DNA from 2 places in the Streptomyces sp. NPDC039465 genome. Region 2 is predicted to be linked to the other one. Evidence: riboswitches for the same ligand, from Rfam matches in the RefSeq annotation. Region 2 holds a riboswitch; the other holds the start of a gene.
The links. A riboswitch is a leader RNA that binds a small molecule or an ion and turns the genes downstream of it on or off. The one in region 2 is predicted to bind glycine.

Region 1: another riboswitch for glycine. It lies ahead of gcvT (glycine cleavage system aminomethyltransferase GcvT); the one in region 2 lies ahead of gcvP (aminomethyl-transferring glycine dehydrogenase).

Annotation. Positions count from the first base shown of each region.
Region 1 covers NZ_JBVKAP010000006.1:77,508-92,698, reverse strand. The annotation lists gene ACZ7LT_RS20865 (L-serine ammonia-lyase) at 1-514, opposite strand, end outside; gene ACZ7LT_RS20860 (serine hydroxymethyltransferase) at 678-1,943, opposite strand; gene gcvH (glycine cleavage system protein GcvH) at 1,955-2,332, opposite strand; gene gcvT (glycine cleavage system aminomethyltransferase GcvT) at 2,406-3,530, opposite strand; glycine riboswitch at 3,695-3,795, opposite strand; gene ACZ7LT_RS20845 (AAA family ATPase) at 3,954-4,616, shown strand; gene ACZ7LT_RS20840 (enhanced serine sensitivity protein SseB) at 4,790-5,521, shown strand; gene ACZ7LT_RS20835 (enhanced serine sensitivity protein SseB C-terminal domain-containing protein) at 5,574-6,344, shown strand; gene ACZ7LT_RS20830 (ABC transporter permease) at 6,675-7,673, shown strand; gene ACZ7LT_RS20825 (ABC transporter substrate-binding protein) at 7,700-9,454, shown strand; gene ACZ7LT_RS20820 (ABC transporter permease) at 9,560-10,573, shown strand; gene ACZ7LT_RS20815 (ABC transporter ATP-binding protein) at 10,570-11,661, shown strand; gene ACZ7LT_RS20810 (ABC transporter ATP-binding protein) at 11,658-12,797, shown strand; gene ACZ7LT_RS20805 (trimeric intracellular cation channel family protein) at 12,923-13,597, shown strand; gene ACZ7LT_RS20800 (thioesterase family protein) at 13,623-14,471, shown strand; gene ACZ7LT_RS20795 (helix-turn-helix transcriptional regulator) at 15,013-15,191, shown strand, end outside.
Region 2 covers NZ_JBVKAP010000008.1:319,958-335,148, forward strand. The annotation lists gene ACZ7LT_RS26690 (CPBP family intramembrane glutamic endopeptidase) at 1-459, opposite strand, end outside; gene ACZ7LT_RS26695 (glutamate-cysteine ligase family protein) at 594-2,096, opposite strand; gene ACZ7LT_RS26700 (hypothetical protein) at 2,601-3,194, shown strand; gene ACZ7LT_RS26705 (DUF5999 family protein) at 3,547-3,744, shown strand; gene gcvP (aminomethyl-transferring glycine dehydrogenase) at 3,851-6,736, opposite strand; glycine riboswitch at 6,913-7,011, opposite strand; gene ACZ7LT_RS26715 (PRC-barrel domain-containing protein) at 7,125-7,499, shown strand; gene ACZ7LT_RS26720 (DNA polymerase IV) at 7,528-8,886, opposite strand; gene ACZ7LT_RS26725 (MerR family transcriptional regulator) at 8,969-9,586, opposite strand; gene ACZ7LT_RS26730 (bifunctional nuclease family protein) at 9,776-10,249, opposite strand; gene ftsR (transcriptional regulator FtsR) at 10,303-11,046, opposite strand; gene ACZ7LT_RS26740 (FHA domain-containing protein) at 11,091-12,035, opposite strand; gene ACZ7LT_RS26745 (DUF881 domain-containing protein) at 12,118-12,981, opposite strand; gene ACZ7LT_RS26750 (small basic family protein) at 12,987-13,319, opposite strand; gene ACZ7LT_RS26755 (DUF881 domain-containing protein) at 13,316-14,242, opposite strand; gene ACZ7LT_RS26760 (sugar phosphate nucleotidyltransferase) at 14,342-15,191, opposite strand, start outside.

The DNA of each region.
Region 1 (15,191 bases), on a different contig from region 2:
TCAGCACGGTGTCGTCGAGCTTGATCCGGTCCTCGCCGACCGCGTCCTCGTCGACGACGAAGCCGCCGCCCACGGAGTAGTACGTCTTCTCCAGGATCAGGGCGCCCTCCGCGTCGTACGCGAAGATCGTCATGCCGTTGGCGTGGTACGGCAGCGCCTTGCGGCGGTGCAGGATCAGGTCCTCGTCGAAGTCGAAGCCGATCTCGTGCATGCCGAGGACGTTGATCCGCTTCGCCGTCTTGATCCTCTCGACCTGCTCGTCGGCGGTCTCGACGTCGACGGTGCGCGGCGAGTTCCCCTCCAGGCCCAGCAGGACGGCCTTCGGGGTGCCGTGGCCGTGGCCGGTCGCGCCCAGCGAGCCGTACAGCTCGGCCCGTATGGAGGCGGTGTGCGCGAGCAGGCCCTCGTTCTTCAGGCGGCGGGCGAACATCCGGGCGGCGCGCATCGGGCCCACGGTGTGGGAGCTGGACGGGCCGATGCCGATCGAGAACAGGTCGAAGACCGAGATGGCCACGGGGGACTCCTTGTGGGGGAAGACGCCGTTGTCTGCCGGGGTGGTGCAGAGGCGGTGCGATGGGGGTGCTGAGGGGGGGAGCAAGGGCCGGGGCACCGCGCTCACCGTCCAGTGTGCGGGGTGCCCCGGATGTCACGTACGAACTAAAGCGTACGAAATTACTTCAGGAAACCGACAGACCGGGGTACAGCGGGTGCTTCGCGGCCAGCGCGGACACCCGGGCCTTCAGGGCCTCGGCGTCGTAGTCCGGCTTCAGGGTCTCCGCGATCACGTCCGCGACCTCGGTGAAGTCCTCGGCCTGGAAACCGCGGGTGGCGAGCGCCGGCGTACCGATGCGCAGACCCGAGGTGACCATCGGGGGACGCGGGTCGTTCGGGATCGCGTTCCGGTTGACCGTGATGCCGACCTCGTGGAGCCGGTCCTCGGCCTGCTGGCCGTCGAGCGCGCTGTTGCGCAGGTCGACCAGGACCAGGTGGACGTCCGTACCGCCGGAGAGCACCGACACGCCGTGCTCGGCGACGTCGGAGCGGACCAGGCGCTCGGCGAGGATGCGGGCGCCCTCCACGGTGCGCCGCTGGCGCTCCTTGAACTCCTCCGAGGCCGCGACCTTGAAGGAGACCGCCTTGGCCGCGATCACGTGCTCCAGCGGGCCGCCCTGGAAACCGGGGAAGACCGAGGAGTTCAGCTTCTTCGCGAACTCCTTCTTCGCCAGGATGATGCCGCCGCGCGGGCCGCCGAGCGTCTTGTGCGTGGTGGAGGTCACCACGTCCGCGTACTCGACCGGGTTCGGGTGCAGACCGGCGGCGACCAGGCCCGCGAAGTGGGCCATGTCGACCCACAGGTAGGCCTCGACCTCGTCGGCGATCCGGCGGAACTCCGCGAAGTCCAGCTGGCGCGGGTACGCCGACCAGCCCGCGATGATCACCTTCGGGCGGTGCTCCTTGGCCAGGCGCTCGACCTCGGCCATGTCGACCAGACCGGCGTCGTCGACGTGGTACGCGACCACGTTGAACTGCTTGCCGGAGAAGTTCAGCCGCATGCCGTGGGTGAGGTGACCGCCGTGGGCCAGGTCCAGGCCGAGGATCGTGTCGCCGGGCTGGGCGATCGCGAAGAGCGCGGCCTGGTTCGCGGAGGCGCCGGAGTGCGGCTGCACGTTCGCGTACTCGGCCCCGAACAGGTCCTTGATCCGGTCGATGGCGATCTGCTCGGCCACGTCGACGTGCTCGCAGCCGCCGTAGTAGCGGCGGCCCGGGTAGCCCTCGGCGTACTTGTTGGTGAGGACCGAGCCCTGCGCCTCCATGACGGCGACCGGAGCGAAGTTCTCCGACGCGATCATCTCGAGGGTGGACTGCTGGCGGTGGAGCTCGGCGTCGACAGCGGCGGCGACGTCCGGGTCCAGCTCGTGGAGAGGGGTGTTCATAAGCGACATCGGGAGGATCCTTAGCTGCCGGAGAACTCGGTGTACTCGTCCGCGGTGAGCAGGTCGTCCGGCTCACCGGTCACGCGCACCTTGAAGAGCCAGCCGCCCTCGAGCGGAGCCGAATTCACCAGCGACGGGTCGTCCACCACGTCCTGGTTCGTCTCGACGATCTCGCCGGTCACCGGGGAGTACAGGTCGCTGACGGACTTCGTGGACTCCAGTTCGCCGCAGGTCTCGCCCGCGGTCACCGTGTCACCGACCGACGGGAGGTCGGCGTAGACGACGTCACCGAGCGCGTTGGCGGCGAACTCCGTGATGCCGACCGTCGCGACGCCGTCGACGGCGTCCGACAGCCACTCGTGCTCCTTGGTGTAGCGCAGCTGCTGGGGGTTGCTCATGGCCTGAATTCTCCTGTACGCGGGGGAGTGCTGATGAACGGGGAGTGATCTGCTGGACGAGACGTGCTCAGTGTCACTTCTGGCGCTTGTAGAACGGCAGCGCCACGACCTCGTACGGCTCGTGGGTGCCGCGGATGTCCACGCCGACACCCTGCGTGCCCGGCTCGGCGTGCGCGGCGTCCACGTACGCCATGGCGATCGGCTTGCCCAGCGTCGGGGAGGGGGCGCCGGAGGTGACCTCGCCGATCACCTTGCCGTCCGCCACCACGGCCATGCCGGCGCGCGGGACCCGGCGGCCCTCGGCGATCAGGCCGACCAGCTTGCGCGGCGGGTTGGTGGCGGCGCGCTCGGCGGCGGCCTCCAGGGCGGCGCGGCCGACGAAGGCCCCGCCGTTCGAGGTCTTCTCGAACTTGACGACCCGGCCGAGGCCGGCGTCGAACGGGGTCAGCGAGGTGGTCAGCTCGTGCCCGTACAGCGGCATGCCCGCCTCCAGGCGCAGCGTGTCCCGGCAGGACAGCCCGCAGGGGACGAGACCGGCGCCCTCGCCGGCCTTGGTCAGCGCCTGCCACAGCTCGACGGCGTGCTCGGGGGCGACGAAGAGCTCGAAGCCGTCCTCGCCGGTGTAGCCGGTACGGGCGATCAGCGCGGGGACCCCGGCGACCGTGCCCGGCAGACCGGCGTAGTACTTCAGGCCGTCCAGGTCGGCGTCGGTGAGGGACTTCAGGATGCCCGGGGACTCGGGGCCCTGCACCGCGATCAGGGCGTACGCGTCGCGGTCGTCCCGTACCTCTGCGTCGAAGCCGGCCGCGCGCTCGGTCAGCGCGTCCAGGACGGTCTGCGCGTTGGAGGCGTTGGCGACGACCATGTACTCCTGGTCCTGGAGGCGGTAGACGATCAGGTCGTCGAGGATGCCGCCGTCCTCCTGGCAGATCATCGTGTACCGGGCGCGCCCGACACCCACCGTGCCGATGTTGCCCACCAGCGCGTGGTCCAGCAGGTCGGCGGCCTGGGCGCCGGTGACCGTGATCTCGCCCATGTGCGAGAGGTCGAAGAGACCGGCCTTGGTGCGGACGGCGTTGTGCTCGTCGCGCTCACTGCCGTACCGCAGCGGCATGTCCCAGCCCGCGAAGTCGGTCATGGTGGCGCCCAGCGCACGATGCGTGGCATCGAGGGCGGTCAGACGGGGGGCGTTGCTCATGGTGATGTGGCTCCCGGGTCCCAAGGCATGGAAGGGCATGACTGGCGAGGACAATCCTCCCCATCTGTCATCGAACCTGAGAGGTTCACCACGACCCGTACGTACATCAGGTCATGACTTGCACCTTGGGTGGAGCCGCCGGGCGGCTCGCTTTTCAGATCTGCCTCATCCACGCGGTACGGGGCCTGAGAGATTCAAGGGAGGAACTTGCTCCTTCGGCGTCCGGATGCCGTCGTACGGTCCGGAACTCTCCCGCGCGGATTCAAGCGGCCGGTATGAGGTTGTGAGCGCGCACACATGTGCGTGCGCGCTTGGCGCGCACATCATTGCACGAGGGGTCTCATCGGCAAATCGCCTGTGGCCCATTACCCTTTCTTTACACTCCATGGGCAAGGGTCCCACGACCCGACAGGGGGAGTAGCGATGACGTTGCAGCGAGCCGGTGCCTACGTGACGACCGCGGGCCTGCCCACGCCGCGCGGGCAGGTCGCCGCGGGGGCGAAGGCGCCCGTGCTGCGCGACCTGAGGGACCGCGGGGGGCGCGGCCCGAGGGCCCTGCACTTCGCCGACGGCGACGTGGTCGTGGTCTCCGGGCTGCCCGGCAGCGGCAAGTCCACGCTGATCCGGCGCGCGGCCGAGGGGCGGGGCATCGACTCCCAGGACGCCCGTGAGCGCTGGGAGGCGATGATGCCGCGCCGGGTGCCCTACGCCGTCTACCGCCCGCTGGCCCGGATCGCCCACTACGCCGGACTGCGCCGGGCGCTGCGCTCCGGTCGCAGCGTCGTCGTGCACGACTGCGGCACCCAGAGCTGGGTCCGCCGCTGGCTGGCCCGCGAGGCCCGCCGCCGCGGCCGTGACCTGCATCTCGTCCTGCTCGACGTCACGCCCCAGACGGCCCGCTCCGGGCAGCGGGAGCGGGGCCGCGGCGTCTCCGGCTACGCCTTCACCCGCCACCGCCGCGCGGTCGCCCGCCTCCTGCGCGACGCCGAGGCCGCCCGCCTCCCACGCGGCTGCGCCTCCGCCACGCTCCTGGACCGGGACGCGGCGACGGCCCTGCACCGGATCGCGTTCCGCACGGAGCTCTGACGGCGGCGGGCTCCGAGGGGTCGGCTCCGGCGCACACCCCCGCCGGCCGGAGGAGATCGTCGCCGCCGGGAACCGGAAGCCGCCGCTCACTGTCCTTTTGGGCACACCAGGCCCCCGCGCCGCCGCCACGGCGTTAGGGTGCTGCCGCAGGACGAGCGCCAGAAAGGGACTCCGTGGACATCGCATGGCCGGGCAACGAGCTCGAAGAGGTGCTCGCCGCCTCGCTCGGCAACCCCTCCGCAGGGGCCAGGCTCGTCGAGGTGCTGGGGCGCAGCCAGATCTGGGTGCCGCTGCCGAGCGGCGGCGGCCCCGACAGCACGGACCTCGACCTGCCCACCATGGAGATCGACGGCCTGCCGTACGTCCCGGTCTACAGCTCCGAGCAGCAGTTCCGGCACTGCGTCGGCAGCCACATGTCGTACACCGTCGCCCCCGCCCGTGACTTCGCCCGCGGTCTGCCCCCGCAGCTCGGCATCGCCGTGAACCCCGGCGGCGCCGTCGGCGCCCCCCTGCCCCCGCCCGCCGTCGCCGAGCTCTGCCGGACCGGCCGGACCCCGCTCGACGGGCCCGCGAGCGGCGGCCGGGTGCGGCTCTTCGAACCGGACTGGCAGGACGACCCGGTCGACTTCCTCTCCGCCGCGGGCGACGAGTTCACCGCCCTCGGTACCGTCCGCACCGCCCGCCGCGCCCTCGCCAGCATCGAGGGCGACGCCCCGAACCTCCTGGTCGGCGTGGAGATCGACGGCCACGACCGGAGCGCGCCGCTGGACGCGCTCGGCCGCGCCCTGGCCCGGACCACCGTCCCCTGGCCGGTCAATCTGGTCCTCCTGGACATCGCGCAGGACCCGCTCGGCGACTGGATGCTGGAGAAGGTGCGCCCCTTCTACCAGCGTGCCTACGTATAACCGCGCATAAGCTGGACGCCGGACGGTGGATCGAAGAGGGGCGGAACCCAGAGTGAGTGCGTCAGGCACCGCCGCGGCCGGGCAGGTCGAGCACATGCTGCGCCAGGTCACGCCCGGACGCTACGACGCGTACGAGGCGCTGCTGCACGCCCTCGCCGACGGCCAGGTCTGGATGCTGCTCTGGCACGGCCAGGCCGGAGCCCCCGACGCGCAGTACGGAAACATGGAGGTCGACGGCCTCGGCTACGCGCCCTGCGTCACCTCCGCCCAGGAGCTCGCCGCCTCCGGCTGGAACCGCGCCCATGAGGTGATCTCCGGCCACGACATCGCCCGCGCCCTCTACCCCGACCGCTGGGGCATCTGGCTCAACCCGCACGCCCCCGGCGGCGGCGTCGGCATCCCCTGGGCGGATCTGCGCCGGATCGCCACCGGCCTCGACCGGATGCCGGCCGGCCCGCTGCGGCTGTCCGAACCCGCCATCGAGATCCCGCAGTTCTACGCCCTGCTCACGCAGAACGCCCACCGCACCCCCGCGGTCCGCTCCCTGCGCCGCGCCTGGGTGCAGCCCGCGCTCGGCTCCCCGTACCTCGCCATCGGTCTCGATCTGTACGACACGAGCCAGGCCTCGGTCGACTCCGTGCACGCGATGATGCGGCAGTCGATCGCCGCCGTCCCGGACGGACTGCCGGTCTCGACGGTCGCGATGTCCGACGACTTCGACCCCGTCACGATGTGGCTGCGGGCCAACACCCGCCCCTTCTACGACCGCGACGCCCATGTGGCGCCCCAGCCGGGCGGCGGAGGCTACGGCTACCCCAATTAGCCGTCTCGGCGTACCAGTTGCGCTATGTCCCCATCTGGTGGATTAGTGGCCGAGATGGTCCGCTCACATGATTCCGGCGTCCGGATAACGGAAGCCCACGCACCGCATCACGGTTGAGCAAACATTCCTCGTCAGGTCTGGCGGGTGATCGCAAACCCGTTGAAGACTCCCGGCTAACGAAGAGCCGTCGGCCCTTTGTGCGAGTCGCATCACATGCGGCGTTCTGGGTAATTTCCGCACCATCGGCATCACTTGCGCCACCTGATGCGAGGAGCCGTTGCAGCGGCGGGTACGGGCCGGTCACCGCCGGCCGGGAGGGGTCAAGGCACTGTGACCGCACCGATCGAGACCACCGGATCGGCTGCCGAGGCGCAGCCGGAGGCAGTACTCACGGGGGCCAAACAGAGCCAGATCGAAGGCCGTTCCCTCGGTCAGATCGCCTGGGCGCGCTTCAAGCGCGACAAGCTGGCGGTCGCCGGTGGCGTGGTCGTTCTTCTGCTCATCCTGCTCGCCGTGCTGGCCAAGCCCATCCAGTGGGTCTTCGGCCTGGACCCGAACGCCTTCAACCAGGACCTGATCGACCCCGCCCTCCTGGCCCCCAAGGGTGCCTGGGGCGGCATGAGCTGGGACCACCCGCTCGGTGTCGACCCGCAGTTCGGCCGGGACATCCTCGCCCGCATCATCGAGGGCTCCTGGGTCTCCCTGCTGGTCGCGGGCGGTGCCACCGTCCTCTCGGTGGTCATCGGCGTGGTCATGGGCATCATCGCCGGCTTCTACGGCGGCTGGGTCGACACCGTGATCAGCCGGATGATGGACACCTTCCTGGCATTCCCGCTCCTCCTCTTCGCGATCTCCCTCTCGGCCACCCTGCAGGACGGCGCGTTCGGCCTGAGCGGACTGCCTCTGCGGATCAGCGTGCTGATCTTCGTGATCGGCTTCTTCAGCTGGCCGTACATGGGCCGCATCGTGCGCGCCCAGACGATGAGCCTGCGCAACCGCGAGTTCGTCGAAGCGGCCCGCTCGCTCGGCGCGCGCGGCCCGTTCATCCTCTTCCGGGAGCTGCTGCCGAATCTGGTGGCGCCGATCCTGGTCTATGCCACGCTGCTGATCCCCACCAACATCCTCTTCGAGGCGGGTCTCAGCTACCTCGGCGTCGGCATCGCTCCGCCGCAGGCTTCCTGGGGCGGAATGCTCACCACAGCGGTCGACACCTACCAGGCCGATCCGCAGTACATGTTCGTGCCGGGCCTGGCGATCTTCATCACGGTCCTGGCCTTCAACCTGCTGGGCGACGGGCTGCGAGATGCCCTCGACCCTCGCAGCAAGTAACCAACGAATGAGGGGGCTTTCCTCAGGTGAAGACTAGAAAAGCGACTCTTCTGGTCGCCACGACTGTGGTGCTGGCGCTGGGGGCGTCCGCGTGCGGTGGTTCCAGCAACGACAAGGGGGGCAAGGGCGGCTCGGGCACCAAGGACGCCGCGCTGACCTCCATCGTCAACAAGTCCGACAAGAAGGGCGGCACGGTCTCGTTCGAGTTCTCCGACGAGCCGGACTCCCTCGACCCGGGCAACACCTACTACGGCTGGGTGCAGAACTTCGCCCGTCTCTACGGCCGTACGCTGACCTCCTTCAAGCCGGCCGCCGGCAAGGAAGGCCTGAAGGTCGTCCCCGACCTCGCCGAGTCCCTGGGCAAGCCCAGCGCCGACGCGAAGACGTGGACGTACACCCTCAAGAAGGGTCTGAAGTTCGAGGACGGCACGCCGATCACCTCGAAGGACGTCAAGTACGCCGTCGAGCGCTCGAACTTCTCCCCCGAGGCGCTGTCGAACGGCCCGACGTACTTCAAGGCCCACCTCATCGGTGGTGACAAGTACCAGGGTCCGTACAAGGACAAGAACCCGGCCGGTATCGCCTCCATCGAGACGCCGGACGACCACACCATCGTCTTCAAGCTGAAGAACGCCTTCGCGGACTTCGACTACCTCGGCACCTTCTCGCAGACGGCCCCCGTGCCGCGCAAGGCCGACAAGGGCGCCGAGTACGTCAAGAAGATGGTCTCCTCGGGCCCGTACAAGTTCGAGTCGTACGAGGAGGGCAAGGGCGCGACCCTCGTCCGCAACCCCCAGTGGGACCCGAAGACCGACCCGATCCGCCCGGCCCTGCCGGACAAGATCACCGTCCGCTTCGGCGTCAAGCAGGAGACGGTCGACTCCAACCTGATCGCCGACAACATCACCGTCGACGGCGCCGGCACCGGTGTCGCCCCGGCCACCCAGCCGAAGGTGCTCACCGACGCCAAGCTGCAGAAGCAGACGGACAACCCGTACGCGGGCGCCACGTCCTACATCGGACTCAACGTCAACGTCGCACCGTTCAACAACATCGAGTGCCGCAAGGCCGTCCAGTGGGGCATCGACAAGGCCTCGGTCGCGGCCGCCCAGGGCGGTACGCCCAAGGGTGACCCGGCCACGACGCTGATCCCGCCGAGCGTCGCCGGCTACACCAAGTTCGACCTGTACCCGACCGAGGGTCACAAGGGCGACATCGCCAAGGCCAAGGAGCACCTGAAGAAGTGCGGCCAGCCGAACGGCTTCTCGACCAACCTGTCGGCCCGCTCCGACCGGCCCGCCGAGATGGCCATGGCCACCGCCGTCCAGGCCTCGCTGAAGAAGATCGGCATCACCGCCGAGATCAAGTCCTTCCCGGCCGGTAAGTACTTCCAGAACTTCGCGGGCAACCCGAGCTACGTGCACGCCAACAAGCTCGGCATGATCATGACCGCGTGGGGCGCCGACTGGCCGACCGGCTTCGGCTTCCTCGACCAGATCGTCAACGGCTCGGCCATCAAGCCGTCCGGTGGCAACAACGTCCAGGAGCTGAACGACCCGAAGGTCAACAAGCTCCTCAACGACGGCATCGCCACCACCGACACCGCCGCCCGCGAGAAGGTCTGGGGCGAGGTCGACAAGGCCGTCATCGAGGGCGCGACCGCGGTCCCGCTGGTCTACCGCAAGAACCTGCTCCTGCGTCCCGAGTCGGCGACCAACGTCACCATCACCGAGGCCTACCTCGGTATGTACGACTACCTGCTGATGGGCTCCGCCAAGTAGCGGCGGGTCCTCACCCCGAGAGTTCGAAAGGCAGGTGATGGCTCCGGTGTCCGCCGGGAGATCGGGTAACCCCCGGCTCCCGGCGGGCACCGGCGCCGGATAGCTGTGGCTGCGTACTTCATCCGACGCGTCTTCGGCGCGGTGCTACTGCTGCTGATCGTCAGCGCAGTCACCTTCGCGATCTTCTTCCTCGTCCCCCGTCTGGCGGGCCAGACGATGGACCAACTGGCGGCCCAGTACGTGGGCAAGGACGCCAACCCCGACACGGTGGCCGCGGTCAAGAAGAACCTTGGCCTCGACCAGCCGCTCTACATCCAGTACTGGGATTTCATCAAGCAGATCGTCGTCGGCGCCGACTACAAGTTCGGCCCGGACACCACGCGCTGCGACGCCCCGTGCTTCGGATACTCCTTCAAGCGGCACGTCGCGGTGTGGCCCGAGATCGTCGCCCGGGTCCCGGTCACCTTCTCCCTCGCCATCGGCGCGGCGGTGATCTGGCTGATCAGCGGCGTCGCCACCGGTGTGGTCTCCGCGCTCAAGCGGGGCTCGCTGCTCGACCGCTTCTTCATGGGCGTCGCCCTCGCCGGCGTCTCCCTCCCGATCTTCTTCACCGGCATGCTCGCCCTCGGTGTCTTCACGGTGCAGTGGCCGATCTGGACCGACGGCATCAATTACGTGCCGTTCACCGAGAACCCCGGCGAATGGGCCTGGAACCTGCTGGTGCCGTGGTGCTCGCTGGCCTTCCTCTACTCCGCCCTCTACGCCCGGCTCACCCGGGCCGGAATGCTGGAGACGATGGGGGAGGACTTCATCCGCACGGCCCGCGCCAAGGGCCTCAAGGAGAGCCAGGTCATCGGCAAGCACGGGCTGCGGGCCGCGCTCACGCCCATCGTCACCATCTTCGGCATGGACTTCGGTCTGCTCCTCGGCGGCGCCGTCATCACCGAGACGGTCTTCTCCTTCCAGGGCATGGGCAAGTACGCCATCAAGAGCGTGCAGGACAACGACCTGCCGATCGTGATGGGCGTGACCCTGACCGCCGCCTTCTTCATCGTCTTCTGCAATCTGCTGGTGGACCTGGTGTACGCCGCCATCGACCCCAGGGTGAGGTACTCGTGAGCGAGGTTTCCAAGACTGCTGGCGCCCCCGGGGAAGTGGTGCCCGCGCAGCGCTCCGGTACCGAGGACACCTTCCTCTCCGTACGTGACCTGCGCATCCACTTCCAGACCGACGACGGCCTGGTCAAGTCCGTCGACGGCGTCAGCTTCGACGTGAAGCCCGGCGAGACGCTGGGTGTGGTCGGCGAGTCCGGCTCCGGGAAGTCCGTCACCTCGCTGGGCATCCTGGGCCTGCACCGCGCGGCGCCCAACGCCCGGATCTCCGGCGAGGTCTGGCTGGACGGCGAGGAGCTCATCGGCGCCGACCCGGACCACGTACGGCGGCTGCGCGGCCAGAAGATGTCCATGATCTTCCAGGACCCGCTCTCCGCGATGCACCCGTACTACACGGTCGGCGCGCAGATCGTGGAGGCGTACCGCGTCCACAACAAGGTCACCAAGAAGGCCGCCCGTACCCGCGCCATCGAGATGCTCGACCGCGTCGGCATCCCGGAGCCGGGCAAGCGCGTCGACTCCTACCCGCACGAGTTCTCCGGCGGTATGCGCCAGCGCGCGATGATCGCCATGGCGCTGGTGAACAACCCGCAGCTGCTCATCGCGGACGAGCCGACGACCGCGCTGGACGTCACCGTCCAGGCGCAGATCCTCGACCTGATCCGGGACCTGCAGAAGGAGTTCGGCTCCGCGGTCATCATGATCACGCACGATCTCGGCGTGGTCGCCGAGATGGCGGACAAGCTGCTGGTGATGTACGGCGGCCGGTGCATCGAGCGGGGCACGGCCGAGCAGGTCTTCTACGAGCCCCAGCACCCCTACACCTGGGGTCTGCTCGGCTCGATGCCGCGTATCGACCGCGACCAGACCGAGCGGCTCATCCCGGTCAAGGGCTCGCCCCCGTCACTGATCAACGTGCCGGACGGCTGCGCCTTCAACCCCCGCTGCCCGTACGCCGACATCCCCAAGGACAACGTCACGCGTACGACGCGCCCCGAGCTGACGGAGACCGGGAACGGGCACTTCTCGGCGTGCCACATGGCGCAGGAGGAGCGGACCCGGATCTGGACCGAAGAGATTGCGCCGAAGCTGTGAGCGACAAGAACGCAACTGCCGAGCCCCTGCTGAAGGTAGAGGGCCTGACCAAGCACTTCCCGGTGCGCAAGGGCCTGCTCCAGCGCCAGACGGGCGCGGTCAAGGCCGTGGACGGGATCTCCTTCGACGTCCTTCCGGGCGAGACCCTGGGCGTGGTGGGGGAGTCCGGCTGCGGCAAGTCGACGATGGGCCGGCTGATCACCCGGCTCCTCGAACCGACCGGCGGCAAGGTCGAGTTCCAGGGCCACGACATCACCCATCTGTCGGCGAGCGGGATGCGGCCGCTGCGCCGTGACGTCCAGATGATCTTCCAGGACCCGTACTCCTCGCTGAACCCGCGCCACACGATCGGCACGATCGTCAGCGCGCCGTTCAAGCTCCAGGGCGTCGAGCCCGAGGGCGGCGTCAAGAAGGAGGTCCAGCGGCTGCTGGGGCTCGTGGGCCTCAACCCCGAGCACTACAACCGCTACCCGCACGAGTTCTCCGGCGGTCAGCGCCAGCGCATCGGCATCGCGCGCGCCCTGGCCCTCAAGCCGAAGCTGGTCGTCGCCGACGAGCCGGTCTCCGCGCTCGACGTGTCGATCCAGGCGCAGGTCGTGAACCTCCTCGACGACCTCCAGGACGAGCTCGGTCTCACCTATGTGATCATCGCGCACGACCTGTCGGTCATCCGGCACGTCTCGGACCGGATCGCGGTGATGTACCTCGGCAAGATCGTCGAGCTGTCGGACCGCAAGTCGCTGTACGAGGCGCCGATGCACCCGTACACGAACGCGCTGATGTCGGCGGTGCCGGTGCCGGACCCGCGGCGCCGGGGCGTGAAGAGCGAGCGGATCCTGCTGAAGGGCGACGTGCCGTCGCCGCTGTCCCCGCCCGCGGGCTGCCGCTTCCACACGCGCTGCTGGAAGGCGACGGAGATCTGCAAGACCCAGGAGCCGCCGCTCCTGGAGCTCCAGCCGGGCCGCCGCGTCGCCTGCCACCACCCGGAGAACGCGCCCGACCAGGCCCCGGACGAGCCGGTGCTCCCGTCGGCCCGGGACGCGATCGAGGTGGTGTCGGTGACGAAGTCCGACGCGCCGGAGGAGCCGAGGGAGCCGGAGGGCTCCGCGGAGACCCAGGAGACCCCGGAGAAGTGACGGGCCGCCTGGGACCCCTGTCCGATGGCAGGACAGGGGTCCCAGGCGCCGCGCTCGATGGGTGCTCGATGGGGTGACCGGCCCGGGAGACCGGTCGCACCACTCTCACGGGTGACAATGTCGCCGTGCTCCAGGAACTGTTCACCCCCTCCGTCCAACACGCGCTCGACCTCGTCGGCATCTTCGTCTTCGCCATCTCCGGCGCCCTGCTGGCCGTCCGCAAGAACTTCGACGTGTTCGGCATCGCCGTGCTCGCCGAGGTCACCGCGCTCGGCGGCGGGCTCTTCCGGGACCTGATCATCGGCGCCGTTCCCCCCGCCGCCTTCACCGATCTCGGCTACTTCCTGATGCCGCTCGTCGCGACGGTCCTGGTGTTCTTCCTGCATCCCGTCGTCGAGCGCACCCAGAGCGCCGTCAACGTCTTCGACGCGGCCGGCCTCGGGCTCTTCTGCGTGACCGGCACGACCAAGGCGTACGAGTACGGCCTCGGCCTCACCTCCTCCGCGGTGCTCGGCCTCGCCACCGCCGTCGGGGGCGGCGTCCTGCGGGACGTACTGGCCAACGAGGTGCCGTCGCTGCTGCGCTGGGACCGTGACCTGTACGCCGTGCCCGCCATCGTCGGCGCGACCATGGTCGTCCTGTGCATCCGCTTCGACAGTCTCAACGCCGCCACCAGCGGGATCGCCGTCCTGACCACCTTCGCCCTGCGCCTGCTCGCCATGCGTTACCACTGGCGCGCGCCGCGCGCCTGGAACCGCCGCTCCTCGACTCAAGAGGAGCCGGAGAAAGCTACCGCTTAGTAGTTTCCTGTTATACGGTGCCGTCATGGCACAGGCAGCTCAAGCACTCATCGGCGACAGCGAGTTCGACCGGGACACCGCTGTCACCCTGCGCGAGCCCGGCGTCTACGACGCGGAGCTCTCGGCGGGGTGGACGATCATCCACGCCGTCAACGGCGGCTACCTCCTCGCACTGCTCGGCCGCGCCCTCGGCGACGCCCTGCCCCACCCCGACCCCTTCACGGTGTCGGCGCACTACCTCACGCCCTCCGCGCCCGGCCCCGCCGTGATCCGCACGGAGGTCGTCCGCACCGGTCGCACGCTCTCCACCGGCCAGGCGTCCCTCTTCCAGTACGACGAGGACGGCACCGAGGTCGAGCGCATCCGGGTCCTCGCCTCGTACGGCGACCTCGACGCACTCCCCGACGACGTACGCACCACCGCCCTGCCCCCGGCGATCCCGCCGCGCGAGCACTGCCTCGGCCCGTCCGACGGCCCCGCGCCCCAGATCCCCGGCTCCTCGGCGATCACCGACCGGCTGGACATCAAGCTGGACCCGGCGACGATCGGCTGGGCGATCGGCGCGCCGTCCGGCAAGGGCGAGATGCGCGGCTGGTTCGGCCTGGCGGACGGCCGCGACGCCGACCCGCTCTCGCTGCTGCTCACGGTCGACGCGCTGCCGCCGACCTCGTTCGAGCTCGGCCTCAAGGGCTGGACGCCGACGGTGGAACTCACCACCCACATCCGCTGCCGCCCGGCCCCGGGCCCGCTGCGAGTCTCGATCACCACGCGCAACCTGGCCGGCGGCTTCCTGGAGGAGGACGCCGAGGTCTGGGACACCGCGGACCGCCTGGTAGCCCAGTCCCGCCAACTGGCCCGCGCGCCGCGCGCCTAGCGCCGAGGGGCTCCCGCCCCTCCCGCACCACCCCGGCCCTGGGGGCCGGAGCCCCGACCACGGCGCCGCTGGGCCGCCGAACTACGCCCGAGGCGCCCCGCCGCGGGCCTGGCGGCGAGGGGCTGCCGCCCCTCCCGCACCACCCCGGCCTTGCCCGGCCGGGCATCCGGCCACGGCGCCGGACGCGCCGTCCCGGCCGGGCGCCCCGCGGCCCCAAGGGGGCCGGGACCCGCTGCCCGCCATCGCGCCAGCAGGCGCCCCGCCCCCGAGGGGGTCGGCTCGGTGGGCGGGCCCGGACGCGACGCCCGCCAGCGCGCCGGGGGGTGCACCGCTCGGTCCCGGCCGCCCGTCCGTACGGGCCGCCGCCGGGCGTCGCCCGGTTCCACCGCCGCGTCACCTCGGTGGCGGGCGCGGACTCGACGCCACCGCGCCGGGCAGGCGCCCGCACCCAGCCGCCCCCGGGTCCCGCACCGGACGGCCCGGTGCCCCACCCTGCCGCCCGCCGCCCAGGCGCCCCGCCGCCCCCGTTAGATTCATGCCGGTGAAGTCCGACCGGCTGCTCTCCATCCTTCTGCTGCTCCAGACCCGTGGGCTCGTCCCCGCCGGGGAGCTCGCCGAGCGGCTCGAAGTGTCCGTGCGGACCATCTACCGGGACGTCGAGGCGCTCTCCGCGGCCGGCGTTCCCGTCTACGCCGAGCGCGGCCGGCACGGGGGGATCGC
Region 2 (15,191 bases):
GGGCAGCGACTCGGGCACCACCGTCAGGTTGAAGCCGGCGGCCCGCGCGAGAAGGTAGAAGGCGAGCCCCGCGCTGCCGATGGCGGCCGCCACCAGCGCCCCGCGTCCGAGATCGGGCCAGGGCCGCGTCCGGTCGAAGCCGATGGCCCGCAGGCCAGGACCCTCCCGGGTCAGCAGATGCGCCACGAGCACGACGGGCACGAGCGCGGTCGCGATGCCGAACAGCTGCCACGCCAGGTCGAGCCATGGCCGTCCCGGCGCGTACGAGCTGTTGAGCATCGCGGCCTGGTCCTTGAGCCCGCCGGGCTTGGTCAGCGCCCCGATAAAGCTGATCAGCGACGACACCGCGCTCGCGCCGAGCGAGAGCGCCAGCACGATCATGGTCTCGGACCGCAGGATCCCCCGTGAGAGGCCCTCGTGGGGAAGAGTGTCGGCCACGCGCCCTGCCTCCTGCTGCACACCGTTCTGGGATGTCACAGCTTGCCCGATGCCACGGCGACGGGCACGGCCGGGTCCCACGGCAGCGCCGAGGGCGAGGTCGCCCGCCGCGTGCCGGACGTGGATCGGGGCCGCCGGCGCGCTGGTGGCGCTCCTCAGTCTCCGAGCCCGGACGGCCAGGCGTGCACCGGCTCGCCGCGGCGCATCAGCTCCGCGTAGCGCCGGGTGGTCACCGCGAGCGCCTCCTCCCGCCCGAGCCCCGCCTCCAGGCCGCGGTGGTAGGTGTCGACCTGCCAGGAGGCTCCGTTCACCCGCCGCCGGCAGCGCTCCTCGATGACACCGAGATACGCGTCCCGGTCGGCCGGTTCGATGCCCCAGGCGTCGAGGCCGGCCGCGGCGAGCGGCAGGAGTTCGTCCCGTACGAGCTTCACGGCGGGCACGGCGGTGATGCCGCCCGAGCGGCCGGGGCGCGGCCAGCGCAGCTCCGCGTCGATGCCGTGGCGGCAGGCGGTGTCGAAGTTGGCCTCGGCCTCCTGGAAGGTGAGCCGTTTCCACACCGGGCGCGGCTCCTCGGCGAGCGCGCGCACGAGTCCGTAGTAGAAGGCGGCGTTGGCGACGACGTCGGTGACGGTGGGGCCGGCGGGCAGCACGCGGTTCTCCACGCGCAGATGCGGGACGCCGTCGGTGAGTCCGTACACGGGCCGGTTCCAGCGGTAGACCGTGCCGTTGTGCAGCGCCAGCTCCTGGAGCCGGGGCACTCCCCCGTCGTCGAGGACGCGCAGCGGATCCTCCTCGTCGCAGATCGGCAGCAGCGCGGGGAAGAAGCGCAGATTCTCCTCGAACAGCTCGTACGCCGAGTCCACCCACCGCTCCCCGAACCAGGTGCGCGGCCGCACCCCCTGGGCCTGGAGCTCGGGCGGACGGGTGTCGGTGGCCTGCTGGAAGAGGGGCGGCCGGGACTCGCGCCACAGCTCCCGGCCGAAGAGGAAGGGCGAGTTGGCGCCCACCGCGATCTGCACGGCAGCCACCGCCTGCGCGGCGTTCCACACGGCGGCGAAGCGGGCCGGGGTGACCTGGAGGTGCAACTGCACGGACGTACAGGCCGCTTCGGGCGCTATCGACGTCGCCGTGCAGGTCAGCCGCTCCACGCCGTGGATGTCGAGGGTGAAGTCCTCCCCGCGGGCGGCCACGATCTGGTCGTTGAGCAGCATGTAGCGGTCGACCTCGGAGAGGTTCGCGGAGACCAGATCCTGGGGGGTGAGCGTCGGCAGAATACCGATCATGACGATGCCCGCGTCGACCTCTTGGGCCTTGCGGTGGGCATATCCCAAACCCGTACGCAACTCCTCGGCGAGCCGGTCGAATACCCGGCCGCCGAGGCGGTGCGGCGCGATGTTCACTTCCAGGTTGAACATTCCGAGCTCGGTCTGGAAATCCTTGCTCGCTATGCGGTCGAGCACCTCGGCATTCATCATCCGGGGCATGCCGTCTCCACCGGCGAGATTCAGCTCGATCTCCAGGCCCATCATGTTCTTGGGCCGGTCGAACCTCTTCTCCGCCAGGAGCCTCCCCAGCCCCGTCAGGCACTGTTGGAGCTTGCGCCGGTATCTCTGCCGATCGGACAGGTCGAACCCGCCTGCCACGATCTTCTCCCCCATCGGAGCGTCCCTCCTCGAGTGGGCAGCCCGCGGCTCGGCCGCTCGCGTCACGGTCGATAATGCCCAGCCGGACTGATCCATAACGCCCGCACGCGGACCGGCCGAACGGTAGGCTGAGAACATGAGCCGTACGGCACATTCCATGGGCCCATTCCGGCGGCCCATTCGCCGGACGGGATGCGCGGGGCACATTCCGTCGCGACGGCACGGTCGATTCGCCGACGGGATCCGGCCGTCGTAGCGGGGATTACCGTGCAGGTCAAAGACGTGCGCCGACGCAAAATCCATCGAAATGCCGCAAATCAAAGGCCGAATTCTGCCTTGGCGGCAATACCGGGGGCCGGTAGCAGAAACACTGCGTGAACACGCGTCGTATAAACTCCGCGAACGAGGCAGAGAGTTGGCGCCCGGCCACGGCCTTCTGGCCCCCTCTGGCCCCGCGCTGACAGCGTCGTCCGCACTGCCCCCGCTTCACCGTGTCTCCTGAGTGAGAGGCGACCCACCATGCTCCACATCCCTCCGGCCCCTTCGGCCGCCCTGCGCAGTGTGCTCGTGGCCCTCGGTTCCCCCACCGCGGTCCGCGACGCACGTACCCCGGCTCTCCGCTCCTTCCAGGGCCCGCTCACCCCCGAACTGCCCCTGCCCGTCCACGTCCTGGACACTCTCGATCAGGTCGTCCCGCCCGGCCGCACGCCCCGTACCAGGCTCGCCGGCTGGCGGTTCCTGATCCGCGGCGGCGAACGCTCCATCGCCGCCGCGGACACGATGCTCACTCCGGACGGCTGGTCCTTCTCGCACTTCTTCGAAGGGCCGTACGTCACCGCCACCGAACACGCGCTGCGCCAGGCCGAGTCCGTCACCACACCGTTCCAGCCACGTCTGCTGTCGGTCCCCGAGCTGTACATGCTGACGCTCTGGCTGCACGCGGACACCGACGCCGACGGGGCCGATGGCTCCCCGGCGCCGACCGATCTCCTGATCCCCCTGGCGCCCGCGCCACCGGGGATCGCCGCACACCGCGCCCACCAGGTCGCCGACCTGCTGCCCGTCCTGACCCTCCGACTGGCCCCGGCACCGCTGCTGGGGTCACCGGCCTGACCCGGCCGCTTCCACCCGCGATGCCCCGCGTTCCGACGGCGCGGGGCATCGCTGTACGCCCGTAAACCCGTACGCGCACGCGAGGAGCGCATTCGTACGGGTCGCCGTACGCTGCCCCGTACGGACTAGCCCACTGGGACCACCCCGAACCATCCGAAGTGACAGTGCACTTGAACTGAACCGCCCGGGCGGGTGATACGTCCTTGTGCAGTAGGAAGAGCTGACGCGAAATCCCTGCGGATCGACCTCCGCAGGGGAAGACTGGGACCACCGAAACGACCGACGGGGGGCGGCCATGAACTCCGCTTCGAGCCGCAGGACACACACCACACCGCAGCGAAAGAACCCATCCATGTGCCAGCACCAGCCACCCTGCCCCACAGCCGACTCCGCCGACCGGGAGGCCGCGCGCCTCGTGGCGCACCACCCGGAGCAGGGTTGGAGCCTGCTGTGCAACGGCGTCCTGCTCTTCGAGGACACCGGTGAGCTGCTGCCGGACGGCCAGATCATCGCGCCGCACCGGCCGCCGGGGGTGGTGACCGCCGCCTGACGCAGGCGGCAAGCAAGCCGAAGGGCCGGCCCGGAGAGCTTCTCCGAACCGGCCCTTACCTGTGCTCGCGTAGGCGCGCCCAGGGCCCTGCCCCAGGCGCCGTACGTCAGTTGTCGTACTCGTCCAGCGGCGGGCAGGAGCAGACCAGGTTCCGGTCGCCGAAGGCGCCGTCGATCCGGCGCACCGGCGGCCAGTACTTGTCCGCGGCCGACACCCCGGCCGGGAAGACGGCCTCCTCGCGGGTGTACGGGTGGTTCCACTCGCCGCCGAGCGCGGCCGCGGTGTGCGGGGCGTTGGCGAGCGGGTTGTCCCCGGCGGGCCACTCGCCGGAGGCGACCTTCTCGATCTCGGCGCGGATCGCGATCATCGTGTCGCAGAACCGGTCGATCTCGGTGAGGTCCTCACTCTCCGTCGGCTCGATCATCAGCGTGCCGGCGACCGGGAACGACATGGTCGGCGCGTGGAAGCCGTAGTCGATCAGGCGCTTGGCGATGTCGTCGACGCTGACCCCGGTCGCCTTGGACAGCGGACGCAGGTCCACGATGCACTCGTGGGCGACGAGCCCGGCCGGACCGGTGTAGAGCACCGGGTAGTGCGGCTCCAGGCGCTTGGCGATGTAGTTCGCCGCGAGGACGGCGACCTGGGTGGCCCGCTTCAGGCCCTCGCCGCCCATGAGGCGCACATACGACCAGGAGATCGGCAGGATGCCGGCCGAGCCCCACGGGGCGGCCGAGATCGGGCCGACGCCCGTCTGCGGTCCGGCGCTCGGCTGGAGCGGGTGGTTGGGCAGGTACGGGGCGAGGTGCGCCCGGACACCGACCGGGCCGACGCCCGGGCCGCCGCCGCCGTGCGGGATGCAGAAGGTCTTGTGCAGGTTCAGGTGCGAGACGTCGCCGCCGAACTTGCCCGGCTTGGCGAGGCCGACCAGCGCGTTGAGGTTGGCACCGTCGACGTACACCTGGCCGCCGGCGTCGTGCACGGCGGCGCAGATGTCGGCGACGTGCTCCTCGAACACACCGTGCGTGGACGGGTAGGTGATCATTAGCACGGACAGCTCGTCGCGGTACTGCTCGATCTTGGCGCGCAGGTCCTCGATGTCCACCTCGCCGTCGTCGGCGGTCTTGACGACGACGACCTTCATCCCGGCCATCACGGCGCTGGCGGCGTTGGTGCCGTGCGCGGAGGAGGGGATCAGGCAGACGGTGCGCTGGGTGTCGCCGTTGGCGCGGTGGTAGGCGCGGACCGCGAGCAGACCGGCGAGCTCACCCTGCGAGCCGGCGTTGGGCTGCAGCGAGACCTTGTCGTAGCCGGTGACCTCGGCGAGGCGCTCCTCCAGCTCGGTGATGAGCGTGAGGTAGCCCTGGGCCTGCTCGATGGGTGCGAACGGGTGAATCTGCCCGAACTCCGGCCAGGTCACCGGCTCCATCTCGGTCGTCGCGTTCAGCTTCATCGTGCAGGAGCCGAGCGGGATCATGCCGCGGTCGAGCGCGTAGTCGCGGTCGGCGAGCTTGCGCAGGTAGCGCAGCATGGCGGTCTCGGAGCGGTGCGCGTGGAAGACCGGGTGGGTGAGGTACGCGTCCGTGCGCAGCAGGGCCTCGGGCAGCGTGTCGGCCGCTTCCGCGTCCAGCGCCTCGATGTCGGCGTCCGCGCCGAAGGCGGCCCAGACGGCGGCGATCTGGGCGCGGCCGGTGGTCTCATCGCAGGAGACGGAGACGTGGTCGGCGTCGACGAGGTGCAGGTTGACCCCGCCCTCGCGGGCGGCGGCGACGGCCTGGGCCGCCTTGCCGGGCACCTTGACGGTCAGGGTGTCGAAGTAGGCGCCGTGGACGACCTCCACGCCCGCGGCCGTGAGGCCCGCGGCGAGGATGGTGGCGTACCGGTGGGTGCGCTGCGCGATCGCCTTGAGGCCCTCGGGGCCGTGGTAGACGGCGTACATGCCGGCCATGACGGCGAGCAGCACCTGCGCGGTGCAGATGTTGCTGGTGGCCTTCTCGCGGCGGATGTGCTGCTCGCGCGTCTGTAGGGCCAGGCGGTAGGCCTTGTTGCCGTCGGCGTCGACGGAGACGCCGACGAGCCGGCCCGGCAGGGAGCGGGCGTGCTTGTCCTGGACGGCCATGTAGCCGGCGTGCGGGCCGCCGAAGCCCATCGGGACGCCGAAGCGCTGGGTGGTGCCGACCGCGATGTCGGCGCCGAGGGCGCCGGGCGAGGTCAGCAGGGTCAGCGCGAGCAGGTCGGCGGCGACGGTGACGATCGCGCCGAGTTCGTGGGCCGCGTCGATGAGCGGCTTGATGTCCCGTACGGCGCCGGAGGCGCCCGGGTACTGCAGGAGCACACCGAAGACGCCGCGTTCGGCGATCTCGGCCGGGATGCCCTCGGACAGGTCGGCGACGACGACCTCGACACCGGTCGGTTCGGCGCGGGTCTGGATGACGGCGACGGTCTGCGGCAGCGCGTCCGCGTCGATCAGGAAGACACCGTTCTTGACCTTGCCGACGCGCCGGGACAGCGCCATCGCCTCGGCGGCCGCGGTGCCCTCGTCGAGGAGGGAGGCGCCGGAGGTGGGCAGACCGGTGAGGTCGGCGACCATGGTCTGGAAGTTGAGCAGCGCCTCGAGCCGGCCCTGCGAGATCTCCGGCTGGTAGGGCGTGTACGCCGTGTACCAGGCCGGGTTCTCCATGACGTTGCGCAGGATGACCGGCGGCGTGAAGGTGCCGTAGTAGCCGAGGCCGATCATCGGGGCGAGGACCTTGTTGCGGTCGGCGAGCGTGCGCAGCTCGGCCAGGACCTCGGCCTCGGTGCGGGCGGCCGGCAGCCCGAGCGCCTCGGCGCTCTTGATCACGTCCGGTACCGCGGCGGCCGTGAGCTCGTCGAGCGAGCCGTAGCCGACCTGGGCGAGCATCTTCGCCCGGGCTTCGGCGTCGGGCCCGATGTGCCGCTGCTCGAAGGGGATGCCCTGCTCCAGCACGGAGAGCGGAATGCGGTTGGCGGTCATGTACGGAGGCCTCCTGGTCGTCACGACCTGCGAGGGGCACCACGGCGCGGGTGCCCGGACGGCCTCCCCCTCTGTCATCTCAACCTGAGAGCTTCACCGGCGCACGCGGACGTGGCCGACTTTCACCGTCGGTGAGAGCGGATGCCGTCGGACATCGCCCTGCTTTCCAGAGTGACCTCGTCCGTGCGGTACAGGGGCCTGAGAGATTCCGGGGAGGAGTTGCTCCTTCGGCGCCACCGAAAGGTTTCTTCGCTGGACTCTCCCGCACGGGGTCAGCAGCCACAGCCAGCCTACCAGCGAGGTTCCTCGGGGTTCCCTCAAGTGGCCGACATCCCCGTTGTGCACTTTCGTAGTCCTTGAAGAGCAGGTGCGACCAGTTGGAGGGACCGTGCAGACCGACATCGATCCGCGCAGCCTGATCGGCCGGAAGGCGTTCGACCGCAACGGCACCAAGATCGGCACCATCGACGAGGTGTACCTGGACGACGCCACAGGAGCCCCCGAATGGGCGGCCGTACGGACCGGACTGTTCAGCCGGGACGCCTTCGTCCCCCTGGAGCCGAGTGAGCTGGTCAACGACGCGCTGCACATCCCGTACGAACGCGCGCTGATCAAGGACGCCCCCGACTTCGGCGTCGGCCGCCACCTCTCCCCCGAGCAGGAGCTCCAGCTCTACCACCACTACGGGATAGAAATCCCGCCACTGTCCACCGCCGCACCCCCGGACCGGGACTTCGGCCGGATCGCGGGCCAGGACGACTGACCGGGCCGGCCCCGCGCTCACACGGGGCTCACACGGGCGGGGGTACCAGCGGCAGCGGATCGGACGGCTCCAGATCCGGGTCGTCGACGAGGAAGGTCCGCACCCGCCCCGGCGGCGACCCCGGCTCCTCGAACCGCACCGTCACCCGCCCCACCCCGCTGCCCTGCACCCATCCGGGCCCGTACACCGCGTGCCGTACGTCCCGCCCTGCCGGCCAGTGCCGCTCGGCCGGGACCGCGGCCGCTTCCGGCTCGGCCGTACGCTCGTCCTCCGCGGTCTGGGCCGGCTCGCCCTCCGCCGGTTCCCGTAGCTCGTCGGCGGCCTGCGCGAAGAGGTCCTCCTGGGTGTAGTCGGCCAGACCGCTCACACCCACACCCAGCAGCCGCACCCCGCCCGTGGTGTCGACGGCCTCCAGGAGCCGCCCGGCGGCCTCGCGGACGACCGCGGGGGCGTCGGTCGGCCCACGCAGCGTCTCCGAGCGGGTCAGCGTCGAGAAGTCGTAGCGCCGCACCTTCAGCACGATCGTCCGCCCGGAGTGCCCTGAGGCACGCAGCCGCTCCACACACCGGTCGGCCAGCCGCTCCACCTCGATCCGGATCCGCACCCGGTCGTGCAGGTCCGTGTCGAACGTGTCCTCCACGGAGACCGACTTCGCGTCCCGCTCGGCCACCACGGGCCGGTCGTCGTGCCCCAGGGCCATCCTGGCCAGCGCCGCCCCGTGCGCCCGCCCCAGCAGCCGTACGAGCTCGTCCTCGCCGGCCTCCGCCAGATCGGCGACCGTCGTCATCCCGGCCCGCCGCAGATGCTCCCCGGTCGCGGGCCCCACCCCGGGCAGGATCCGCACCGACTTCGGCCCGAGCAGCTCCCGCTCCGTGCCCGGCTCGATCAGCACGAGTCCGTCCGGCTTCGCCTCCTCCGAGGCGATCTTGGCGAGCATCTTCGAACCGGCCAGACCCACCGAGCCGGTCAGCCCCGTGGTGCCGAGAATGTCCCTGCGCAGCCGCTCACCGGCCTCCCGCGCCGTGGCCGAGTCATATGCCGCGCCACCCGCTTCCAGGTCCACGAAGGCCTCGTCCAGGCTCAGCGGCTCGACCAGCGGGGACAGCCGGGCGAGCAGCGCCATGACCTGGTCGCTGACCGAGCGGTACAGCGAGAAGCGCGGCACCAGATACGCGGCGTTCGGCGCGAGCCGCCGGGCCTGCGCCATCGGCATGGCCGAGTGCACCCCGAACCGTCTCGCCTCGTACGACGCCGTCGCCACCACACCCCGCGGCCCGAGGCCGCCGACGACCACCGGTTTTCCGCGCAGACTGGGCTTCGCCGCCTGCTCGGCGGCGGCGAAGAAGGCATCCATGTCCAGATGCAGGATCGTCGGCGCGGCTCTCACACCTCAGATGCTGCCTTACGGCACTGACAGTGGACCCGTACTTCTGTGCGAAACGCGGGCGGGAGCTCTGAAGACCGGAGTCTCAGACCGCCCTGTCCCGGCGGCGCCGCGCCAGTTCGTCGGCCGGATTGTGGCCGACCAGTGTCTCGCCGGTGTCGACGCGCTCCCCGTGCAGCTGCGACAGCGCGGCCTCCACGTCCCGCCACACGACGCCCACGGCGATCCCGAAGACCCCCTGCCCGCCCTGGAGGAGGTCCACCACCTCGTCCGGCGATGAGCACTCATAGACGGTGGCGCCGTCGCTCATCAGCGTCATCCGCTCCAGATCGCGAAAGCCCCGCGCGCGCAGATGCTGCACGGCCGCGCGGATGTTCTGGAGCGCGACCCCGGTGTCGAGGAACCGCTTGACGATCTTGAGGACGACGACGTCGCGGAAGCTGTACAGCCGCTGCGTTCCCGAGCCGTAAGCGGGGCGCACACTCGGCTCGACGAGCCCCGTACGCGCCCAGTAGTCCAACTGCCGGTAGGTGATCCCAGCCGCCGCGCAGGCGGTCGGCCCCCGGTATCCGATGGTGTCGGTGGTGGTGTCGGCCGCACTCACGTGAGCCGCACTCGCCGCACTTCCGTGAAGCGGATACGGCCCGCTCTCCACCGGACTCCGTCCGGGGAGACCCCCTGCCGTACCGTCGCCGCTGCTCATCACGCCGACCCTCCGTCCTTGACCTGCCCACACGAAGGTAGGCAGTCACTCGGGGTGCGTCAACGATCGCCACACTCGGCACGCCGAGTGATAATCACCCTGAGAGTGGTTTCCCGTGTCTCTCTCCGGGGAACGGCTACTCGAATGCCCTGGGGCCATCCTGAGCAGCGCGGCGGGTCGAAGGCCCGGTCATTGACTGCTGGTTCCGAAGTCCTCCGGCGAGATCTGGTCGAGGAACTCGCGGAACTTCTCCACCTCGTCCTCCTGCTCGTCGGGGATCGCGATACCCGCGTCGTCCAGCACCCCGTCACTGCCGAAGATCGGCGTTCCGGTGCGCAGGGCGAGCGCTATGGCGTCGGAGGGCCGGGCACTGACCTCGACCCCACTGGCGAAGACCAGCTCCGCGTAGAAGACCCCTTCACGCAGGTCCGTGATGCGGACCTCGGTGAGCTCCTGGCCCACGGCCTCCAGCACGTCCTTGAACAGGTCGTGGGTCAGAGGCCTGGCAGGGGCCATGCCCTGCTGGGCGAAGGCGATCGCGGTCGCCTCACCCGGTCCGATCCAGATGGGGAGGTACCGATCGCCTCCCACTTCACGCAGGAGCACGATCGGTTGGTTGGAGGGCATTTCCACCCGGACACCCACAACGTCGAGCTCGTTCACACAGCAACCCTAGGACGTGCTCGACCGGTTTGGGTAGTCGGGCTCCCCCAAGATCACTGGAAGCGGACTCCGAGCGCGGTTTGTACCAAGGCCGAATGCAGCCGTACGGAGAGCCCCGCCAGCTCCTTCGCGGTGGCTTCCGCATGCGCCCTGGTCTGCGGATTGCGGTGCCGGCGCAGCGGTGCGACGATCTGTTCGACCAGCCCCGCCTCCCGGTCGGCGGCCGCTTTCATGGCGCGAAGATGCCGCGCTTCGAGACCGAATCTCCCCAGATCCGCGACAAGTTTGGCGACCGTCACGGTCTCGGCGTCGTACCCACCGTCCGGGTCCGGAGCGATGAGCCCGTACGACTCCCAGTCGGCGAGCTCCTCCTCGGTGACCTCGGCGGCCGCCAGGAGCTCGGCACGCCCCACGCGGGCGGCGGTCGGCCGCTGCGCCTCCTGGTCCCAGGGGACGTCCAGCGGCTCGCGCTGCGGCGCCTGGGCCGGCAGCTGCACCTGCTCCCCGCGCGCCAGCGCGTCCAGGTGCTCCCTGATGACCTTCAGGGGCAGATAGTGGTCCCGCTGCATCCGCAGGATCTGCGCCAGCCGCTCGACGTCCTGGGGGCTGAACTTGCGGTACCCCGAAGGGGTCCGCCGCGGCTCGACCAGGCCCTCGGCCTCCAGGAACCGGATCTTGGAGATCGTGACCTCGGGAAACTCGTCCCTGAGCTGGTTCAGCACCGTACCGATACTGACCAGCCGGTCACCCGCGGTGGCGGTGCCGTGGCCGGCACCGCCCGTCGGTGTTCGCAGCATGGACCTTCCTTAGGGGTCCCCCCGGAACGGAGTCCGGGGGTGGGTCACACGCCCCGCTGGCTCGGGTAGAAGACCAGCCGGTACTTGCCGATCTGAACCTCGTCACCGGTGGCGAGCAGCACGACCGAGTCGATCGGCTCACGGTTGACGTACGTGCCGTTCAGGCTGCCGACGTCCGCGACGGTGAAGGTGCCTTCCTGGGTACGGCGGAACTCCACATGACGCCGGGAGACCGTCACGTCGTCCAGGAAGATGTCGCTCTGCGGGTGACGGCCGGCCGTGGTCAGGTCACCGTCGAGCAGGAAGCGACTGCCCGAGTTCGGGCCGCGTCGCACCACGAGCAGCGCCGAACCGGGCGGCAGCGCGTCGACGGCCGCCTGGGCCTCCGGGGAGAGCGACGGCAGCGCGTGCTGACCGGTGGCCTCGGCCTCGTACGCCTCGAGACCCGAGATGGAGATGGTCGACGTCGTCTCGGACGCCCGCTCCGCCGGCGCCGTGCCGCGCAGCGGGGCGCCGCAGTGGGAGCAGAACCTGCTGTCCGCGGCGTTGCGGTGCCCGCACCTCGTACATACCGGCATGGACGAATCCTCCTGCCGCGGCTGCCCCGCGGGGGCCTGGGCTCCGTACGGACCGGGGGCAAACCCTCCACCCGCACTTGAGGTTGATGGTTCTCCGAAACCTATGCGTCCGGAAGCGGCAGGGTCAACAGACGACGCGCCCTGTCCGCCCGGATGGACACCGTCCTGGGCGACCTCGTCACGGAACAGGGGGCGTTCGCCACCCTGCTCCTCGCTCTGGGCATGGCGCGGGGCGCGGTGCTTGGCGGTGCTGCCGCCGTCCTCGCGTGCGCTCTTGCCGAACAACTTCGCAAACAACTTCACGGGCGATTCCCCTTGACCGAAACAGACCCGCCCGTGGGGCAGGACGAACCCTGAATGAACACACCTGCCGACCCGGACACCTTCACAACGTCCGTATCCTCCGGACAGTTTCCACCACGCGGCAGGCTGGTGGTGCGTCGACCCCCCGCAACGTCATGCCCTTGTCGCGCGACCCTCATGCACCCCCGCCTCACTGCGACGACGACCGAGCGTAGTCAGGCCGCTCCGCAGGTCGCAAGGCGTCCACAACGATCTTGTCGGAACGCCGCACCGTGGCCGTGGCCTGCTCCTTCTCCAGTGTCTGGACGACACCGCCGGGGATGTTGAGCGCGGGCTCCAGGTCCTCCGGCTTGCCGATGACCTTGAAGACGTATGGAGGGGACACCTTCGTTCCATCGACTTCTATCGGACTTCCGTCGCCTCCGGAGAAGTACGAGTCGGCGACCACTCTGACGTCGTTGACCTGGATCGCCTCGGCGCCGGCCGCGCGCAGCTCCTGGATGGCGTCGAGCAGCATGTCCGACTCGACCGCCCCGGCGCCGTCCGCGATGGTGAGGGTGATGCCGGGGCCCTGCGCGGCCACAGTGCCGGCCAGGATCCCGAGCTGGCGTTCCTTCTCGCGGGTCTGCTTACGGGCCTCCTCGGCCTGGTCTGAGCTGTTGTCCAGCTCCGCGCGCTGGTCCTCGAGGCGCGACTTCTCGTCCTCCAGGCGCTGGGTGCGGTCGTCCAGCTCGTCGAGGATCCGGACCAGGTCCTCCTGCCGGGCGCCCCGCAGCGCGCTGCTGTCGCTGGTGGAGCGGACCTGGATCGCCAGCCCCAGTCCGAGCACGAACAGCAGCACGGCGACGATCAGTTGGGCACGGGAGAAGCGGGGCGGCCACAGCCCGGCGGCCAGCCGCTGGCGGCCGGTCAGCGGCGCCGGAGCGGGCTCCGCGGGCTCCGGCTCACGGGCCGGCGCCGGCTCACGGACCGGCTCCTCCTTGCGGACCGGCTCCTCCTTGCGGGGAAGGCCGCTCTCGGGGACGTCGTTCTGCGGGGTCTCGTCGTTGCTCATCGGCCTCACGCCCGGAACACATGCCGCCGGATCGCGGCGGCGTTGGAGAAGATCCGGATACCGAGGACGACCACGACACCGGTGGACAGCTGGGCGCCCACGCCCAACTTGTCGCCGAGGAACACGATCAGCGCGGCCACGACCACGTTCGACAGGAAGGAGACCACGAAGACCTTGTCGACGAAGATCCCGTCGAGCATGGCCCGCAGACCGCCGAAGACCGCGTCGAGCGCGGCCACGACGGCGATCGGCAGATAGGGCTCGACCACCGCCGGCACCTCGGGCCGGACCAACAGTCCGACCACGACTCCCACGACGAGGCCCAGTACGGCGATCAAGATGTGCCCTTCCCTGTGTCGGCCGTGGCCTGCCCGCCGGACTTGCCGGCCCGGGCGTCCCTCGGCTCTGCTGTACGTACGATCAGGCTGGGCGCGGCCGGGAGACGCACCTCGTCCTGGGCGGAAATGCTGGTGCGGATACCGAAGTTCTCCTGCAGCGCGTGCAGGTACTGGCCGTCGGCGCTGTCCTGGAACGCGGTGCTCAGCTTCTTCCCGTCCCCCACCGCCAGCACGGTGTACGGCGGCACCAGCGGTTTGTTGTCGACCAGTATGGCGTCGCCCGCCGCCCGGATCGCCGACAGCGACGTCAGACGCTGCCCATTGATCGCGATCGCCTCGGCGCCGGACTGCCACAACCCGTTGACGACCCGCTGCATGTCCCGGTCCCGCACCCGGCCTGTGTCGGAGAAGCCGCTGCTCTCACGCGGTCCGCCGCCGCCCTGGTCGGTGTCCTTGGCGTCGTCCACGACCAGCTTGACCCCGGGCCCGCGCACCTCCGTGGCGCCGGAGAGCAGCGCGACGAGCTCGGCCTGGTCCCCGCCGTGCTCCTCCAGCGCCTTGCGCTGCCGCTCCCCCACCTCGCCGCGGAGCTTCTCCACATCCGCCGCCAGCTTGTCGGCCGCGGAGGTCTCCGCCTCGATACGGTCGATGAGCTCCTCGCGCTCCTTGGCGACGACCGGCGCCGACACCTGGGTCTGCGCGGCGGCGACGGTGACCACCAGCGCCGCCAGCACAAGACCGGCGGCGAGCGCCAGCTTGGCCCGGAGCGTGCGCGGAAGACCGCCCTCCGCCTGCCGTCGCGCCGTCGCCTCCGCGTACCCGTCGTCCAGGGCGTGGTCCATCACATTGGTCAGCAGCGACATGGACGCATCGGGACGCGGTGGCGGGGAGCCGGTGCTCCGAACGGGGGGCTGCTGCGACATGCCGCACATCGTCGCACGTCGCGCGGGCTACCGCCGAATGGCCCCACCGTTGTGCCGGGAGGCGCCCAAGGACACCTCCCGGCACATCCGTACCACCCGTCAGTGACCGGCGCTGTCCACCACGGCCGACCATTCGTCGAGCAGCGCCTGCGCGGAGGCGTCGTCCGGCCCCTCCGCCCACAGATGGGTGACGGCTTCCGCCGGGTCCGGCAGCACCATCACCCAGCGCCCGTCGGCCTCCACCACCCGTACACCGTCGGTGGTGTCCACATGACGATCACCGGCCGCCTCCACGACCCGGCGCATCACCAGGCCCTTGACGGCCCACGGGGTCGCAAGGTCCCTGCGCAGCACGTGCGCCCGCGGAATGCGCGCGTCGATCTGGCTGAGCGTGAGCTGGGTCCGCGCCACAAGCCCTATCAGCCGGACGAAGGCAGCGGTGCCGTCGAAGACACTGCTGAACTCCGGCACGATGAACCCGCCGCGGCCGTCGCCCCCGAAGATGGTCGACTCCTCCCGGCCGACCCGGGTCAGGTCGTCCGGCGAGGTGGTCGTCCACTCCACCTGCGTGCCGTGGTACGCCGCCACCTGCTCGGCGATCCTGGTGGTCGTCACCGGCAGCGCCACCCGGCCACTGCGCCGCTCGGCCGCGACCAGGTCGAGCAGGACCAGGAGCGAACGGTCGTCCTCGATGATCCGCCCCCGCTCGTCCACCAGCGAGAGCCGTTCGCCGACGGGGTCGAACCGCACTCCGAACGCGGCTCGCGCCGACGCCACGATCTCCCCGAGCCGCACGAGCCCGGCTCGCCGTGTCTCGGCGGACTCGGTGGGTCTCGACTCGTCCAGCCCCGGGTTGATCGTCAGCGAGTCGACCTGGAGCCGCCCGAGCAGACTGGGAAGAACAAGCCCCGCGCTGCCGTTGGAGGCGTCCACGACGACCTTGAGACCC